Linked DNA regions of Bacillus pumilus. The protein of the gene in region 1 binds, or shares a complex with, the protein of each later gene. Links are inferred from orthologs where the notes say so. Each region holds a gene or a part of one and is shown on either strand. Other genes may lie near its edges.

The links.
Region 2: the proteins of nusB (region 1) and rpsJ are in contact, whole or in part, in a solved structure (PDB 3D3B), measured with the Escherichia coli proteins. The link is inferred for Bacillus pumilus from one-to-one orthologs.

Annotation. Positions count from the first base shown.
Region 1 is NZ_CP046128.1:2,114,438-2,123,293, forward strand. The notes cover bases 3,638-6,556. They hold nusB (transcription antitermination factor NusB), read right to left. Parts: upstream 5,336-6,556; coding sequence 4,940-5,335; downstream 3,638-4,939. Other genes in these bases: xseA (exodeoxyribonuclease VII large subunit), read right to left, coding at 3,638-4,006; folD (bifunctional methylenetetrahydrofolate dehydrogenase/methenyltetrahydrofolate cyclohydrolase FolD), read right to left, coding at 4,077-4,928; GKC25_RS10635 (Asp23/Gls24 family envelope stress response protein), read right to left, coding at 5,547-5,954; accC (acetyl-CoA carboxylase biotin carboxylase subunit), read right to left, coding at 5,980-6,556. In the rest of the region: dxs (1-deoxy-D-xylulose-5-phosphate synthase), read right to left, coding at 1-1,372; GKC25_RS10610 (polyprenyl synthetase family protein), read right to left, coding at 1,523-2,419; GKC25_RS10615 (exodeoxyribonuclease VII small subunit), read right to left, coding at 2,403-2,663; more of xseA, read right to left, coding at 2,660-3,637; more of accC, read right to left, coding at 6,557-7,329; accB (acetyl-CoA carboxylase biotin carboxyl carrier protein), read right to left, coding at 7,341-7,817; GKC25_RS10650 (SpoIIIAH-like family protein), read right to left, coding at 8,013-8,645; spoIIIAG (stage III sporulation protein AG), read right to left, coding at 8,645-8,856. UniProt on the Escherichia coli protein: Part of the processive rRNA transcription and antitermination complex (rrnTAC). The complex forms an RNA-chaperone ring around the RNA exit tunnel of RNA polymerase (RNAP).
Region 2 is NZ_CP046128.1:137,289-146,207, forward strand. What follows is about bases 1-2,982. They hold rpsJ (30S ribosomal protein S10), read left to right. Parts: upstream 1-1,328; coding sequence 1,329-1,637; downstream 1,638-2,982. Other genes in these bases: tuf (elongation factor Tu), read left to right, coding at 1-40; GKC25_RS00725 (alpha/beta fold hydrolase), read left to right, coding at 151-1,110; rplC (50S ribosomal protein L3), read left to right, coding at 1,675-2,304; rplD (50S ribosomal protein L4), read left to right, coding at 2,332-2,955; rplW (50S ribosomal protein L23), read left to right, coding at 2,955-2,982. Also shown: more of rplW, read left to right, coding at 2,983-3,242; rplB (50S ribosomal protein L2), read left to right, coding at 3,271-4,104; rpsS (30S ribosomal protein S19), read left to right, coding at 4,162-4,440; rplV (50S ribosomal protein L22), read left to right, coding at 4,458-4,799; rpsC (30S ribosomal protein S3), read left to right, coding at 4,803-5,459; rplP (50S ribosomal protein L16), read left to right, coding at 5,461-5,895; rpmC (50S ribosomal protein L29), read left to right, coding at 5,885-6,085; rpsQ (30S ribosomal protein S17), read left to right, coding at 6,111-6,374; rplN (50S ribosomal protein L14), read left to right, coding at 6,414-6,782; rplX (50S ribosomal protein L24), read left to right, coding at 6,818-7,129; rplE (50S ribosomal protein L5), read left to right, coding at 7,155-7,694; rpsN (30S ribosomal protein S14), read left to right, coding at 7,717-7,902; rpsH (30S ribosomal protein S8), read left to right, coding at 7,934-8,332; rplF (50S ribosomal protein L6), read left to right, coding at 8,364-8,900. UniProt on the Escherichia coli protein: Involved in the binding of tRNA to the ribosomes. Part of the processive rRNA transcription and antitermination complex (rrnTAC). The complex forms an RNA-chaperone ring around the RNA exit tunnel of RNA polymerase (RNAP).

The DNA.
Region 1 (8,856 bases):
CCATGTGCTGTCCTTCATTTTCATCTTTTGGCATCATAAGTACCATATTCGGCATATGACGCATAAAGGAAATATCAAACACACCTTGATGGGTTTCTCCATCTGCACCGACAAGTCCCGCACGATCAATGCCAATAAATACGTTGAGGTTCTGACGGCAAATATCGTGCAGCACTTGGTCATAGGCTCTTTGCAGGAACGTTGAATAAATCGCTAAAAATGGCTTCATGTCCTGCGTCGCAAGCCCAGCTGCCATTGTGGCTGCATGCTGCTCGGCAATTCCTACATCAAACATCCGCTCTGGAAATTCCTTCGCAAAGCCTTCAAGCTTTGAACCAACAGGCATCGCAGGCGTGATCGCAACAATCCGCTCATCTTCCCGTGCCAGCTTTCTGACCGTTTCACTGACGAGACCACTCCAAGACGGAGCTGCTGCTGCCGGTTTTACAAAATCACCGGTATCGATTTTGTATGGACCCGTACCGTGCCAAGTCCCGATTTTATCGGATTCTGCCGGCTGGTAGCCTTTTCCTTTTTTCGTGATGACATGCAGAAGAACTGGACCTTTTGTTTTCTTTGCATATTCAAGATTTTCAAAAAGATCTTCATACGAATGTCCATCGACAGGACCTAAGTAAGTAAATCCCATTTCCTCAAAAAACATGCCAGATACAAGTAAATATTTGAGGCTGTCTTTGATCCGCTCTGCTGTAGCAGCAAGCTTTCCGCCTACGGCTGGAATGCGCTTGAATAAATATTCGAGTTCGTCCTTTACCCATTGGTATTTGCCAGCTGTGCGCAATCTGCCAAGCATTGTGTGAATCGCACCGACGTTTGGTGCGATACTCATTTCATTGTCGTTTAGGATCACTATCATATCTTTCTTTTCATCACCGATATGATTCAAGGCTTCCAGCGCCATACCTCCGGTTAGTGCGCCGTCTCCGATAATAGGCAGAATATATTCATCTGTCCCTTTGATATCCCGCGCTGCCGCCATACCCATCGCGCCAGATAACGAGGTGGAACTGTGACCTGTCTCCCAAACATCATGCTCGCTTTCATTTCGTTTAGGAAAACCGCAAAGCCCTTTATATTGACGAAGTGTATCAAACTCCGCCCCTCTTCCCGTTAACAGCTTATGAACGTAAGACTGATGTCCAACATCCCAGAGAAATTTGTCTTTTGGGCTGTCAAATACTTTATGAAGCGCAACAGTCAGTTCAACGACTCCCAGGTTCGGACCGATATGCCCGCCAGAGTTAGCTAAGGACTCAATTAAAAACATGCGAATGTCAGCACTAAGCTCCTCTAATTCTGCATTTGACATTCCTTTTAGAAACGTTGGATTTTTTATTGATAAAAGATCCAATTAGGATCAACTCGCTTTCAACAAAATTTCTATATACATATATAATGCCTTATTCCTTTGAAAACCAATGCGGAATAAGAGTTGTCTCATCATGATAAACTGTTTACAGTTTACCACAATTGCTCGAGGACCCTCAAATCTAGGCTGTTTTTAATGATCTCTTGAGGCAATCAGATCACATAAATCATGCAGCAATTGCTGCTCTAATTGAAGATTTGAGACAATTTCTTTTGCACGTGTGATGTGCTCATGCAGTTTTTCTTTTGCTCCTGAAAGCGTTAATAAAGAAGGATATGTCGACTTTTCATTTGCTGTATCAGAGCCGACCCGTTTTCCGATTTTCTCTTCGCTTCCTTCGAGATCTAAAATGTCATCACGGATTTGAAACGCAATGCCAATATGATAGCTGAATTCCCTTAGCTTTTCGATATCGTCATCTGATGCTCCTGCCAGCATTGCACCTGCTGCGACGCTGAACGTAAGAAGCTTTCCTGTTTTACGGGCGTGAATGGATTCGAGTTCAGCAAGCGATACTTGTTTTTGCTCTGCTTCCATGTCGTCAAATTGACCGCCAACCATTCCTAGTGCACCTGCTGACTTTACAAGCTCATCCACAATTCTGAGCTTTTTGTCAGCTGAGACGCTGCTAGACAGCTGTGATGTAATCAGGCGGAAGCTTTCTGTTAAAAGGGCATCACCTGCGAGAACCGCTGTTGCTTCTCCGTACACTTTATGATTTGTCGGTATTCCTCTGCGAAGGTCATCGTCGTCCATGCAAGGAAGGTCGTCATGTATCAATGAATACGTATGAATCATCTCAACTGCACAGCCGACAGGTATACCGTCTTCTTCGTTTTTACCGTAGGCATGTAATAGAGCAAGAACGAGAACAGGTCGAAGCCTTTTCCCGCCCGCTTTAAGAGAATAGAGCATAGAAGATTTCAGGTCTTCTGGAATCGTCAATTCCTGAACATATGTAAATAAATAATCTTCAATGACCTGTTTTCGTGTTGTTAAAAATTCATTTAAATTACTTGTCACCAGCATCTGCCTCCTTCACTGAGAAGGGAGCCAGCTCACCGTCCTCTTTTAAAATGAAATCCATTTGCTTTTCAACATGCTGTAATTTTTCATGACAAAGCTTCGAAAGGGTCATGCCTTCTTGGAAATAATGAATGGCCTGTTCAAGTGGTACATCTCCTTCTTCGAGCTTTCCCACAATCTCCTCAAGACCTTTCATCGCCTCTTCAAATGTCATTTGTTCTTCTTTTTGTTTATTGGATTCTGTCATGATGATTGCCCCTCCTTCTCAATAACCTCACAAATCAGACGTCCATCCTTCATCGTGATGGTCAGCTGATCTTTCGTCTCTACTTGGTTCACACTTTTTATCAGTTCATCTTCTTTATAGGCTAAACTGTAGCCTCTTTCCATCACTTGAAGTGGATTTAATGCATTTAGTTTACCAAGAACCGATTGGAACTGCGAATGAATTGTTTTCATTTGCACATTCATGCTGCGGATGAGCTGTTCTGTTTCATTGGCGTGGCGTTTTTTCGCCTGAAGCAGCTGCTCTTTAGGATGAAGCGGCTTCAGCCTGTAAGTCTGGCGGTCTAGTTGACTGCGCTTTTGCTCAATTTGTCTCGTCAGCTGTTTTTGAAAACGGTCAAATACCAAATCGAATTGCTGCTCTTTTTGCTCCTGTAATCGTTTTGGAAAACGGAAGGCATAAGAGGATTGCAGCGCCACAAGACGGTCCTTCGCTTGTGAGGTTCGATTCTTTACGGCTCTTGTTAGCCGTATATCGATTGATTTGATTCGTTCAATTAAATCGGTCGTGCTTGGAACAGCTAACTCGGCTGCTCCTGTTGGTGTGGGTGCTCTCATGTCTGCAGTGAAATCACTGATCGTAAAGTCTGTTTCGTGCCCAACTGCAGATATGATTGGAATGTCTGATGCGAAGATAGCCCTTGCGACAGCTTCTTCATTAAAGGCCCAAAGTTCTTCAATCGAACCGCCTCCTCTTCCGACAATCAAGACATCACAGAGCTGTTTTTCATTTGCTTCCTGGATCCGTTCTACGATTGAACGGGTCGCATGTTCACCTTGAACGAGCGCCGGAAGCACAATGATTTTCGCCTGTTGATAGCGCCGATTGATGGTCGTAATGACATCTCGAACAGCTGCTCCTGTTGGAGACGTAATCACACCAACAACTTCTGGATATTCAGGAATTGTTTTTTTATAGCGCGCATCAAATAAGCCTTCACTTGCCAGCTTTTTCTTCAGCTCTTCATAAGCAAGATGAAGAGCACCAACACCATCAGGCTGCATTTCTTTTGCATATAATTGATAATTTCCGCTTGGTTCATATACTTGAATCCCGCCTCGTACAAACACCTTCATTCCGCTCTTAGGTGAAAAAGGCAGCTTAGACGCAGAGCGCTGGAACATGACAGCTTGCATGCGTGCGTTTTCGTCTTTTAAGGTGAAGTACACATGTCCTCTTGAATGAATCTTTACATTGGATAGCTCACCTTTGATCCAAATATCTTCTAAATGCGGATCAACATCAAATTTTCTTTTTATGTATTTTGTAAGGGCTGTGACCGTCACAAAGGCTTTTTCACTCATGACGTATTCCTCCTCTTCAAAAACGCACATTCATCCACCAGCAGCATGCAGGTGGATGAATGGATAAAGCTTATGCTAATGTACGTTTTGCTGATTTAACCGTATTATGTGCAAGCATCGTAATCGTCATTGGACCGACTCCGCCAGGGACTGGTGTGATATAAGAAGCTTTTTCTTTTGCCTCTTCAAAATCAACATCTCCAACAAGCTTCCCAGAATCCAAACGATTGACTCCTACATCGATAACAATAGCGCCTTCTTTAATTTGGTCAGCTTTAATAAAGTTTGCTCGACCGACGGCAACAACTAAAATGTCCGCTTTTAACGTATGTTCTGAAATATTCGCTGTTCTTGAATGGCAGTAAGTAACCGTTGCGTTTTCGTTTAACAGCAATTGCCCTACTGGTTTGCCGACAATATTGCTGCGTCCGACAACAACGACTTCTTTTCCAGAAAGATTAACACCCGTTTTGTTTAGTAATTCAACAATACCTGCTGGTGTACATGGAAGGAATGTGTCCTCCCCAAGGAGCATTTTCCCGATATTCAATGGATGGAAACCATCAACATCTTTTTCAGGTGAAATACGTTCAATAACGGCTTTTTCAGAAATATGTTTTGGCAGTGGAAGCTGAACAAGAATCCCGTGGAATTGGTCGTTTGCATTGTACTGATCAATCAGCTGAAGCAATTCTTCTTCTGTTAAAGAAGCTTCTAAATGATCAAGCTGGAAATGCATCCCCATTGCTTCTGCTGCTTTCTTCTTCCCGCGTACGTAAGAAAGTGAAGCCGGATCATCACCGATTAGAATAACGGCAAGACCAGGTGTGACACCTTTTTGTTTTAGCTCTTCTACTTCTTTTGCTAATTGCTCACGCTTTTCTTTTGCTGTTTCTTTCCCATCGATGATTGTTGCTGTCATGTCGAATCCTCCTATTGCTGCTTTAGGTCGTTTTTAATGTTTGAAAGTACACCATTTACAAATTTCGGTGCTTTATCATCACCGAATAATTTGGCCAGTTCAATCGCTTCATTCATCGAAACACTAAGCGGGATATCTTCTTGATACACCATCTCGTACACAGACAGCCTTAAAATGGCTCTGTCTACGTTTGCAATACGATCGAGTTTCCAATTCACTAGATGCTGTGAAATCATGTCATCGAGCTTGTCCTTTTGTTCAAGCACACCGAAAACCAGTTCCTCGAAAAAAGGATCTGATTCTTGTTCATCCAGCGCATGTGTAATGGCCTCTTTCGGATCAATATTGCTCACATCAATTTGAAATAATGTTTGTAGCGCCTTTTCTCTTGCAGTTCTTCTTTTCATTATTTACTCCTTTAACCACTTTATCCGCTTGTCGTTAAGCCATACAGAGATCATAACATATTTTGCCCGTGGTCGCACCAAGATCCATGCGAGCTGTGACGAAAAACGAATCAATCAACGCGTGAGATCATTATTATTCGGAAATGACCCAAAAATGGGCTTTAAAAAACCAAAGAGGCAATGCCTCCTTGGTTTCACTTGAACTCTTTTTTTACATTTCTTGATCTACTTCAGCCTCAGATGCTTTAGTATCAAATTGAATACCAACGACATGAATATTGATTTCATTAATCGTCAAGGCAGTCATGTTCAAAAGAGTTTGACGGATATTTTCTTGGACAGCAGTGGATACCTTTGGAATGGATAGGCCAAATTGAACCACACAGTATACATCGATTGTGATGCCTTCATCAGAGACATCTACTTTCACACCTTTACGGTGATTTTTCTTACCAAAGCGTTCTGCTACATCAGCAGCGAAATTGCCGCGCATTTCGGCAATGCCTTCGACTTCTGAAGCGGCGATCCCAGCAATGACCTCAATCACTTCTGGTGCAATTTGCACTTTTCCCAATTGATCTTCATCAAGGTTCATTTCAAGCAAATTGTTTTCTGACACGATCATTCACCTCCGAAAGCTATGATTATTTCATGATTTGGTATGTTTCTAAAAACTTCGTATTAAAATTACCGCTCACAAATGTTTCATGCTCAAGCAATCTTAGATGGAATGGGATCGTTGTGTAGACTCCTTCAATGACGAATTCTTGAAGCGCGCGTTTCATTCTCGCAATCGCTTCTTCTCTCGTCTTACCATATGTGATCACCTTTGCAATCATACTATCGTAATATGGCGGAATCACATAGCCCGGATAAGCGGCAGAATCAACACGTACTCCTAGACCGCCTGGCGGAAGATACATTTTAATTTCACCAGCTGATGGCATGAAGTTTTTCTCTGGGTTCTCTGCATTAATACGGCATTCGATCGCCCATCCTGCATATACGACATCCTCTTGTGTAAGAGAAAGTTTTTCACCTGATGCAACTTTAATTTGTTCTTTGATCAGGTCAACACCTGTGACCATTTCTGTTACAGGATGCTCTACTTGAATACGGGTATTCATTTCCATGAAGTAGAATTTCTCTTCATTATAATCATAAATGAATTCGACCGTTCCAGCACCAGTGTATTCAACAGCTTCTGCTGCTTTTACGGCTGCTTCACCCATTTGCTCACGGATGTCTGCATTCAGCGCTGGTGATGGCGTTTCTTCAAGAAGCTTTTGCATTCTTCTTTGGATCGAGCAATCACGCTCTCCTAAGTGAATGGTATGGCCATGCTGATCTGCAAGCACCTGGATTTCCACGTGTCTAAAGTCTTCAATGAACTTCTCTAAATAGACGCCAGGGTTACCAAAGTTTTGCGCTGCTTCCTGCTGCGTGATGGTGACACCATTAATGAGCTCTTCTTCGGTACGAGCCACACGGATTCCTTTACCGCCTCCGCCTGCGGTTGCTTTAATAATGACAGGATACCCAATACTTGCTGCTGTTGAAACAGCATCATCAAGATCTTTTACAATTCCTTGAGAACCAGGAACAATCGGAACCCCGGCATCTTTCATTGTTTCCCTTGCGACATCTTTCGTTCCCATTTTGGAAATCGCTGACGCAGTTGGCCCAACAAAGATGACATTGCATTCCTCGCAAAGCTCTGCAAAGTCTGCATTTTCAGCAAGGAAGCCGTATCCTGGATGGATGGCATCTGTCCCTGTTAATTTTGCTACACTGACAATATTCGTGACATTTAAATAACTATCTTTTGAAGCAGTCGGTCCGATGCAATATGCTTCATCAGCCATTTGAACATGAAGCGCATCGCGATCCGCTTCAGAAAATACCGCAACTGTTTCAATTCCAAGCTCTTTACAAGCGCGGATAATTCTAACTGCGATTTCTCCTCTGTTTGCAATTAATAGCTTTTTAATCATGATCGTACTCCTTACTCTGCTTTCACTAGAAAGAGGGGTTGTCCGAATTCTACAAGCTGACCGTTCTCAGCTAATACTTCGACGATTTCACCTTTTACTTCTGCTTCGATTTCATTAAACAGTTTCATCGCTTCTACGATGCACACAACTGTGTTTTCCTTCACCTTAGAACCTGTTGTCACGTATGGACCTGCTTCTGGTGAAGATGAAGCATAAAATGTGCCAACCATTGGGGATGTGATTTTATGCAGATTTTCAGACGCAGCTGCCTCTTGTGCAGGGGCTTCGGTCTGAGCTGGAGCTTGTGCTTTAGGAGCTTGTTGAGCTGGAGCTGCTTGGACAGGAGCCACTGGTGCCGCAACTTGCTGAACGACTTCTTTATTTTTCTTCAGTTTGATTTTTGCACCTTCGTTTTCGTACGTAAATTCATCAATTGTAGATTCGTCAATTAATTTAATCAGTTCATGAATTTCTTCAATTTTTAACATGGATTTGCACCCCTATGTATGGATTTATCTTTTTCTTATAGGCTAGTACTAAAAGTACATACTATAACCATCTTACAGGAGGATTTCAATGAATTCAACTACTATTGTGGCGAAGCGCCTCCCGAAAGCACCTTGGAGGGGGCGCCAAACCGCATCAAAAAACGCCCTTTTCGGCAAAGGGCGCCTGTTCATTTTTTATTGATTGGAGGGCTCAAAAGTGACAGCTACGTTATCAAGACCTCTCATTTCTTTTGTGACCATATCAATAATATCGGCCGCTTGGGACTTTGATTTTTTGTCAGAACGAACCGTGATGCTCACTTTATCTCCCTCTGCACTCACTAGCGCATCTTTATATCCTTTTGTTTTAATTAAGGTTTCGAGCTGACGCTCCGTTCCTTCTGCCTCACTAAGCGCTGTCATTTGATCATACGCTTCACTTTTTTCTTGTGCTGTTGCATCATCACTGGATACGATTTCGTTGAACTCTTCGCGCTGTTTGCTTCGTTTATCTTCAAGCTCTAATCTGTATGTTGTAAAAAGCTCATCGTCTGTTTGCTCCGACACAGCCTTTCCTTCTTCACCGCTTGTTTCGATATCCTCTTGTTTGCCATTTGTTTCTTTGTCAGTGGACTTCTCATCAGTGCCTTTTTCCGTTCCTTTGTCCGTCCCTTTTTCTGTTTCAGTCTTTTTCTCTTCCGTTCCTTTTGATTTCATATCTTCTACTGTCACTGCATTTTCACCTTGTGGAGACATGATATAGTACACACTTAAGACGACAACTAAACTTAGCATCGTTAATAGCCAAACCGTTTGTTTTTTTAACATCATTCCGAATCCTCCTTGATTTTTTTAGGGGCAACAGCCACTCTATGGCTCGGTACATCAAGCACTCGTGTAACCGCTTCAATGATGGTTTTCTTTATTTGAACGTTGTCTACTCCTTGAGCAACAACGAGGACACCTCGAATATCTGGTTTTTTCGTTTGAACCACTACAGGTGTTTCTTCATTGCCATTTTTGATGATGACGATTTCTT
Region 2 (8,919 bases), 2.0 Mb from region 1 along the record:
TACTGTAGGTTCTGGCGTCGTTTCAACTATCATTAAGTAATAAAACATATAAAAGAGACTCCTTGCAAAAGGGTCTCTTTTTTTGCTTTTCCAGATCAGAACGGCTACTATAAGCTATAGAATCTAATTGGAACCGAGAGGATCACTGGAATGACGAAGATATATTTGAAGAAATGGTTAATCGGCGGGGTTGACCAATGGATTATGATCAAAGAAGATCACACAAATGAAGCGAAGCCTGTTCTTTTATTTTTACACGGTGGGCCCGGCTCCGCTCAAATCAGCTATATCGACTCGTTTCATGAGGAACTTAATCAAGATTTTACAGTAGTTCATTGGGATCAGCGAGGTGCAGGACTTTCCTATCAAAAGAATCTTCCCGATACTTCCATGACCATTCAGCAATTTATTGAAGATACGATTGAACTGACAGAGAAAGTCCTTTCATATCTAGGTCAATCAAAATTGTACATCGCAGGATATTCATGGGGATCATTAATCGCCATACAAGCAGTACATAAGCGTCCAGATCTATATCATGCTTATTATGGAATTAGTCAGGTAGTAGATGTATTAAAAGAAGATATTGTGTCGTACGAGCTCCTTTTGGAGAAATACCATCGGAATCGGATGTTTACTTGGTGCCTGCGATTACTGACGCCTCCTCCGTGGAAACGAATATCAGCTCATGCTCTGTTCTCTCTCTATAAAGAGGTCGGAAGCGTAGGTCTCACACATAGGTGGAGGCCGCTTATTCAAATGCTGCGCGGATTTCTTTTTAGTAAGGAATATCAGCTGAAAGATAAGTGGAAGTTCCTTAAAGGACAGAAGTTTAGTCAGGACATGCTATGGGATGAATTGATGAATGAGAGCATTGAATACCGAGTTTCTACTATATTAATACCTTGCTACTTTATCATTGGCGCATATGACATGATTACACCAGCTGCTGTATCAAAACCATATGTTGATCAATTAACAGCACCAATCAAAGAATGGTTCACCTTTAAAGAATCTGCACATTCCCCGCATCTAGAAGAACCAGAAGAATTTATCCGTACCATAAAAAAGACTGCTGTACATCATCTTCAGGGAAAGCTTGATTTATAGGCTGAACCCCTGTATAATATGAAAAGTGTGCAAATCATAAATTTATCCGATTTATTATTGCAACACGCAGGCCAATTTGGTACAATAGTGCATGTTGGTCTTTGACTGCGATGAAGTGAGAGGTTGCTGACACACCCGGCCGCTTTGCCATGGCAAGGTGATCAGGTTTTTCTCACGGAGAACTGTCTAACGTAAGTAGGCGAAAAGGAGGGAAAATAATGGCAAAACAAAAAATTCGTATTCGTTTAAAAGCATATGATCATAGAATTCTTGATCAATCTGCTGAGAAGATTGTTGAAACGGCTAAGCGTTCTGGTGCTAGTGTATCTGGTCCAATCCCGCTTCCAACTGAAAAATCAGTTTACACAATCCTTCGTGCGGTGCATAAGTACAAAGATTCTCGTGAGCAATTTGAGATGCGTACTCACAAACGTCTAATCGACATCGTGAATCCAACTCCACAAACAGTTGATGCACTTATGCGTTTAGATTTACCATCTGGTGTAGATATCGAAATCAAACTTTAATTCAAATAGAAAACACATATTATAGGAGGTGTGACTAATGACCAAAGGAATCTTAGGTAGAAAAATTGGTATGACGCAAGTATTCGCAGAAAACGGTGATCTTATCCCTGTAACTGTTGTTGAGGCTGCTGCTAACGTTGTTCTTCAAAAGAAGACTACTGACACGGATGGCTATGAAGCAATCCAAATCGGTTTTGACGACAAACGTGAAAAGCTTTCTAACAAACCAGAGAAGGGCCACGTTGCTAAAGCGGAAACTGCTCCTAAGCGCTTCGTAAAAGAATTACGCGGTGCGGAGTTAGATGCGTATGAAGTTGGTCAGGAAGTCAAAGTTGATATTTTCGCAAATGGAGATATCGTAGATGTAACAGGAACATCAAAAGGTAAAGGATTCCAAGGGGCTATCAAGCGCCACGGACAATCACGCGGACCAATGACTCACGGTTCACGTTACCACCGTCGTCCTGGTTCAATGGGACCTGTTGATCCAAACCGAGTATTCAAAGGTAAACTTCTTCCAGGTCGTATGGGCGGAGAGCAAATCACTGTCCAAAACCTTGAGATCGTTAAAGTTGATGCAGAACGCAATCTTCTATTGATCAAAGGAAATGTACCAGGAGCTAAAAAATCTCTAGTAACTGTAAAGAGTGCAGTTAAATCTAAATAACTCTCTTAGGAAAGGAGGAAACAAGTCATGCCAAAAGTAGCATTATTTAACCAAAACGGTTCTACTAACGGTGAAATCGAATTAAACGCTTCTGTGTTTGGAATCGAGCCAAACGAAAGCGTAGTATTCGATGCTATTCTTATGCAAAGAGCTTCCTTACGTCAAGGAACTCATAAAGTAAAAACTCGTTCTGAAGTACGTGGCGGAGGTCGTAAGCCTTGGAGACAGAAGGGTACAGGTCGTGCTCGTCAAGGTTCTATTCGTTCACCACAATGGCGCGGAGGCGGTATCGTATTCGGTCCAACACCACGCAGTTATTCATATAAATTACCTAAAAAAGTTCGCCGCTTGGCTATCAAGTCAGTATTGTCTTCTAAAGTAATCGACAACAACATCATCGTTCTTGAAGATTTGACTCTTGATGCAGTGAAAACGAAAGAATTCGCAGGCATCCTTAAAGGATTATCTGTTGAGAAGAAAGCGTTGATCGTCACTGCGGATGCAAACGAAACAGTTGCTTTATCTGCTCGTAACATCCCTGGAGTAACAGTTGTTGAAGCTAACGGTATCAACGTTCTTGACGTTGTCAACCACGACAAACTTCTGATCACTAAAGCAGCGGTTGAAAAAGTAGAGGAGGGACTTGCATAATGAAAGATCCTCGTGATGTTCTAAAGCGCCCTATCATTACTGAACGTTCTGCTGATCTAATGACAGAGAAGAAGTACACGTTCGAAGTTGATGTCAGAGCTAACAAAACAGAAGTGAAAGACGCTGTTGAAGAAATCTTTGGAGTGAAAGTTGAGAAAGTCAACGTTCAAAACTACAAAGGAAAATCTAAACGCGTTGGACGCTACACTGGTATGACTAGCCGTCGCAGAAAAGCGATCGTGAAATTAACTGCTGACAGCAAAGAAATCGAAATTTTTGAAGCGTAAATCTTAAAAAGAAGGAGGGAAATTCAAAATGGCGATTAAAAAGTATAAACCAACCAGTAATGGTCGTCGTGGCATGACTACTTCAGATTTTGCTGAAATCACGACTGACAAACCAGAAAAATCGTTGCTTGCACCGCTTCACAGAAAAGGCGGACGTAACAACCAAGGTAGATTGACTGTTCGTCATCAAGGTGGCGGTCATAAACGTCAATACCGTATCATCGACTTTAAGCGTGATAAAGACGGTATACCTGGACGCGTTGCTACAATCGAGTATGATCCAAACCGTTCAGCGAACATCGCTCTTGTAAACTATGCAGATGGTGAGAAACGTTACATTCTTGCTCCGAAAGGAATCCAAGTTGGTACTGAAGTTACTTCTGGACCAGAAGCTGACATCAAACCAGGTAATGCTCTTCCACTTATCAACATCCCAGTTGGTACAGTTGTGCATAACATTGAATTAAAACCAGGTAAAGGTGGACAATTAGTTCGTTCTGCTGGTACTTCTGCTCAAGTTCTTGGTAAAGAAGGTAAATACGTTCTTGTACGTTTGAACTCAGGAGAAGTTCGCATGATTCTTTCTGCTTGCCGTGCGACTATCGGTCAAGTTGGAAACGAGCAACACGAATTAATTAACATCGGTAAAGCTGGACGTTCTCGCTGGAAAGGCGTACGCCCAACAGTTCGTGGTTCTGTAATGAACCCTAACGATCACCCACACGGTGGTGGTGAAGGACGCGCTCCAATCGGACGTAAATCACCAATGTCTCCATGGGGTAAACCGACTCTTGGATTCAAGACTCGTAAGAAAACCAACAAGTCTGATAAATTCATTGTACGTCGTCGTAAAAACAAGTAACGGGGTTGTCTACGGTTCATTTAGGACCGTAGTTCAATCACGAAGGGAGGTTCCACAATGGCTCGCAGCTTAAAAAAAGGACCATTTGTTGATGATCATTTGATGGCTAAAGTCGAGAAATTGAATGAAACTGACAAAAAGCAAGTCGTAAAAACTTGGTCTCGTCGTTCTACAATTTTCCCACAATTCATCGGTCACACAATCGCTGTCTATGACGGACGCAAACATGTACCTGTTTTCATTTCTGAAGATATGGTAGGTCACAAATTGGGCGAATTCGCACCAAGCCGTACTTACAAAGGTCATGCTAGTGACGATAAAAAAACAAGACGCTAATGAGAGGAGGCTTTTAAATGCAAGCTAAAGCTGTCGCAAGAACAGTCCGTATTGCTCCTCGTAAAGCACGTCTAGTAATGGACCTGATCCGAGGTAAGCAAGTAGGAGAAGCAGTTTCTATCTTAAACCTTACACCTAAGGCTGCTTCACCAATTATTGAAAAAGTATTAAAATCTGCTATCGCAAACGCTGAGCACAACTACGAGTTGGACGCTAACAGCCTAGTGATTACTCAAGCATTCGTTGACGAAGGTCCAACACTTAAGAGATTCCGTCCACGTGCTATGGGTCGTGCGAGCGCAATTAACAAACGTACTAGCCACATTACAATCGTTGTATCAGAAAAGAAGGAGGGATAATCCGTGGGTCAAAAGGTAAATCCAGTAGGTCTTCGTATTGGCGTCATTCGTGATTGGGAATCTAAATGGTTCGCAGGAAAAGATTACGCTGACTTCTTACATGAAGACTTGAAAATCCGTGAATTCATCAGCAAGCGTTTGTCTGACGCGTCTGTTTCTAAAGTAGAAATCGAACGTGCTGCAAACCGCGTAAATATCACAATCCACACGGCTAAACCAGGTATGGTAATTGGTAAAGGCGGATCTGAAGTTGAAGCACTTCGTAAAGCTCTTAACAGCCTAACTGGCAAACGTGTACACATCAACATTCTTGAAATCAAGAGAGCAGATCTTGATGCTCAGCTAGTTGCTGAAAACATCGCTCGTCAACTTGAAAATCGTATTTCATTCCGTCGTGCACAAAAACAAACAATCCAACGCACAATGCGTGCTGGAGCACAAGGAATCAAAACAATGGTTTCTGGTCGTCTTGGCGGTGCAGATATTGCTCGTTCTGAATATTACAGTGAAGGTACTGTTCCGTTGCACACACTTCGTGCTGACATCGACTATGCTACTGCTGAAGCTGACACTACTTATGGTAAGCTTGGCGTAAAAGTATGGATCTATCGTGGAGAAGTCCTTCCAACTAAGAAGAATACTGCGGAAGGAGGAAAATAATATGTTATTGCCAAAACGCGTGAAGTATCGCAGAGAACATCGTGGGAAAATGCGTGGTCGTGCAAAAGGTGGCACTGAAGTACATTTCGGTGAGTACGGTATCCAAGCTCTTGAAGCTTCTTGGATCACGAACCGTCAAATCGAAGCTGCTCGTATTGCTATGACTCGTTACATGAAACGTGGCGGTAAAGTTTGGATTAAAATTTTCCCTTCTAAGCCATACACAGCTAAACCTCTAGAAGTCCGCATGGGTTCCGGTAAAGGTGCTCCAGAAGGATGGGTAGCTGTAGTAAAACCGGGCAAAGTTTTATTTGAAATTTCTGGTGTGTCTGAAGAAGTTGCTCGTGAAGCTCTTCGTCTTGCATCTCACAAATTGCCAATTAAAACGAAGTTCGTAAAACGTGAAGAAATTGGTGGTGAATCAAATGAAAGCTAATGAAATTCGTGACCTTACCACTGCTGAAATTGAACAAAAAGTAAAGTCTCTTAAAGAAGAACTTTTCAATCTTCGTTTCCAATTAGCGACTGGGCAGCTTGAAAACACTGCTCGCATTCGTGAAGTGCGTAAATCAATCGCACGCATGAAAACTGTGATTCGTCAAAGAGAAATCGCTGCTAATAAATAATAATTAGAGGGGAGGCCCCGCAAACATGAGCGAACGTAACCAACGTAAAGTGTATCAAGGTCGTGTTGTTTCTGACAAAATGGATAAAACCATCACTGTTGTAGTTGAAACATACAAAAAGCATTCACTTTATGGCAAACGTGTAAGATACTCTAAGAAGTTCAAAGCACATGATGAAAACAACCAAGCAAAAATCGGAGACATCGTAAAGGTCATGGAAACTCGTCCTTTATCTGCGACTAAACGCTTTCGTCTAGTTGAAGTTGTCGAAGAAGCCGTTATTATCTAATAAAGTTCGGATTTCTTTTTCCGAAAGGAGGTAACATTAATGATTCAACAGGAGACTCGTTTAAAAGTAGCTGACAACTCTGGCGCACGCGAAGTACTAACGATTAAAGTTCTTGGTGGCTCTGGACGTAAGACGGCTAACATCGGTGATGTCATTGTTTGTACGGTTAAACAAGCAACACCAGGAGGCGTTGTCAAAAAAGGTGAAGTTGTGAAAGCAGTTATCGTTCGTACAAAGAGCGGAGCTCGCAGAAACGATGGATCTTACATCAGTTTCGATGAAAATGCATGTGTCATTATCCGTGACGACAAGAGCCCGCGTGGAACTCGTATCTTCGGACCAGTAGCACGTGAACTTCGTGAAAACAACTATATGAAAATTGTTTCTCTAGCACCAGAAGTACTTTAATGAATACAATCCGCGACTCAAGGAGGTGCGATTAAATGCATGTTAAAAAGGGCGATAAAGTAGTGGTTATCTCTGGTAAAGATAAAGGTAAACAAGGAGTCATCCTTGCTGCTTTCCCTAAGAATGACCGTGTTTTAGTAGAAGGTATTAACCTTGTGAAAAAACACTCTAAACCAACCCAAGCTAACCCTCAAGGCGGAATTTCTGAACAAGAAGCGCCGATCCACGTATCAAACGTAATGCCGCTTGATCCTAAAACGGGTGAAGTGACACGTGTTGGGTATAAAGTTGAGGACGGAAAGAAAGTCCGTGTAGCGAAAAAGTCTGGGCAAGTTCTAGATAAATAGTAAATAAGGAAGGGAGGTCTTTCTCATGAACCGCCTTAAAGAAAAGTATGTAAAAGAAATTACACCTGCATTAGTTTCTAAGTTTGAATACAAATCAGTAATGCAAGTGCCAAAAATCGAAAAAATCGTGATCAACATGGGTGTTGGTGACGCTGTTCAAAACGCTAAAGCAATCGATACTGCTGTTGAAGAATTAACGTTTATCGCTGGTCAAAAACCTGTCGTTACTCGTGCGAAGAAGTCTATTGCTGGATTCCGTCTACGTGAAGGAATGCCAATCGGTGCGAAAGTAACACTTCGCGGAGAGCGCATGTACGATTTCCTTGATAAACTTATTTCTGTATCTTTACCACGTGTACGTGACTTCCGCGGGATTTCTAAGAAATCTTTCGACGGTCGTGGAAACTACACGCTTGGTATTAAAGAACAGTTAATCTTCCCAGAAATTGATTACGATAAAGTAACAAAAGTCCGTGGTATGGATATCGTTATCGTTACGACTGCCAATACGGACGAAGAAGCACGTGAGTTATTAACTCAAGTAGGTATGCCGTTCCAGAAATAATCAATGAAAGGGAGGCGAAATCGTGGCTAAAAAGTCTATGATTGCGAAACAACAACGCAAACAAAAGTTTAAAGTTCAAGAGTATACGCGCTGCGAACGTTGTGGACGTCCACATTCAGTAATTCGCAAGTTTAAACTTTGCCGTATTTGTTTCCGCGAACTTGCATATAAAGGACAAATTCCTGGCGTTAAAAAAGCCAGCTGGTAATCCCCATAAATGGGAAGGAGGTTATTAAATAATGGTTATGACAGATCCGATTGCAGATTTGCTGACTCGTATTCGCAATGCGAACATGGTACGTCATGAGAAGCTAGAAGTACCGGCTTCAAAAATCAAAAGAGAAATTGCTGAAATCTTAAAGCGTGAAGGTTTTATCCGTGACGTTGAATATGTTGAAGACAGCAAACAAGGAATTATCCGTATGTTCCTTAAATATGGCCAAAACAACGAGCGTGTTATCACTGGTCTAAAAAGAATCAGTAAACCTGGTTTACGTGTATATGCGAAATCAAATGAAGTACCACGTGTACTTAACGGACTTGGAATCGCAATTATTTCTACATCACAAGGTGTTTTATCGGACAAAGAAGCCCGTGCTAAACAAGCTGGTGGAGAAGTACTTGCTTACGTATGGTAAAAAAAGTTTAAGATGAATGGAGGTGCTTGGTATGTCTCGTATAGGTAAAAAACTAATCGAGATCCCTTCAGGAGTTACTGTGACAAACAACGATAACACAGTGACAGTAAAGGGACCAAAAGGTGAACTAACTCGTACATTTCACCCTGATATGGAAATTAAAATTGAGGACAGCGTCTTAACTGTAAGCCGTCCGTCTGATCATAAAGAACACCGTGCTTTACATGGTACAACACGTAGCTTAATTGCAAACATGGTTGAAGGTGTATCTAAAGGTTTCGAAAGAGGTTTAGAACTTATCGGTGTCGGTTACCGTGCAGCTAAATCTGGAAACAAACTTGTTCTTAACGTTGGATACTCTCATCCAGTTGAAATCGTTCCTGAGGCTGGAGTTGAAGTCGAAGTTCCATCTCAAACGAAAGTAGTCATTAAAGGTATCGATAAAGAGCGTGTGGGAGCTCTAGCTTCTAACATCCGCGCTGTCCGTTCTCCAGAGCCTTACAAAGGTAAAGGAATTCGTTACGAAGGTGAATTCGTTCGCCGTAAAGAAGGAAAAACTGGTAAGTAAGATCGCTTAATGTGAAGAA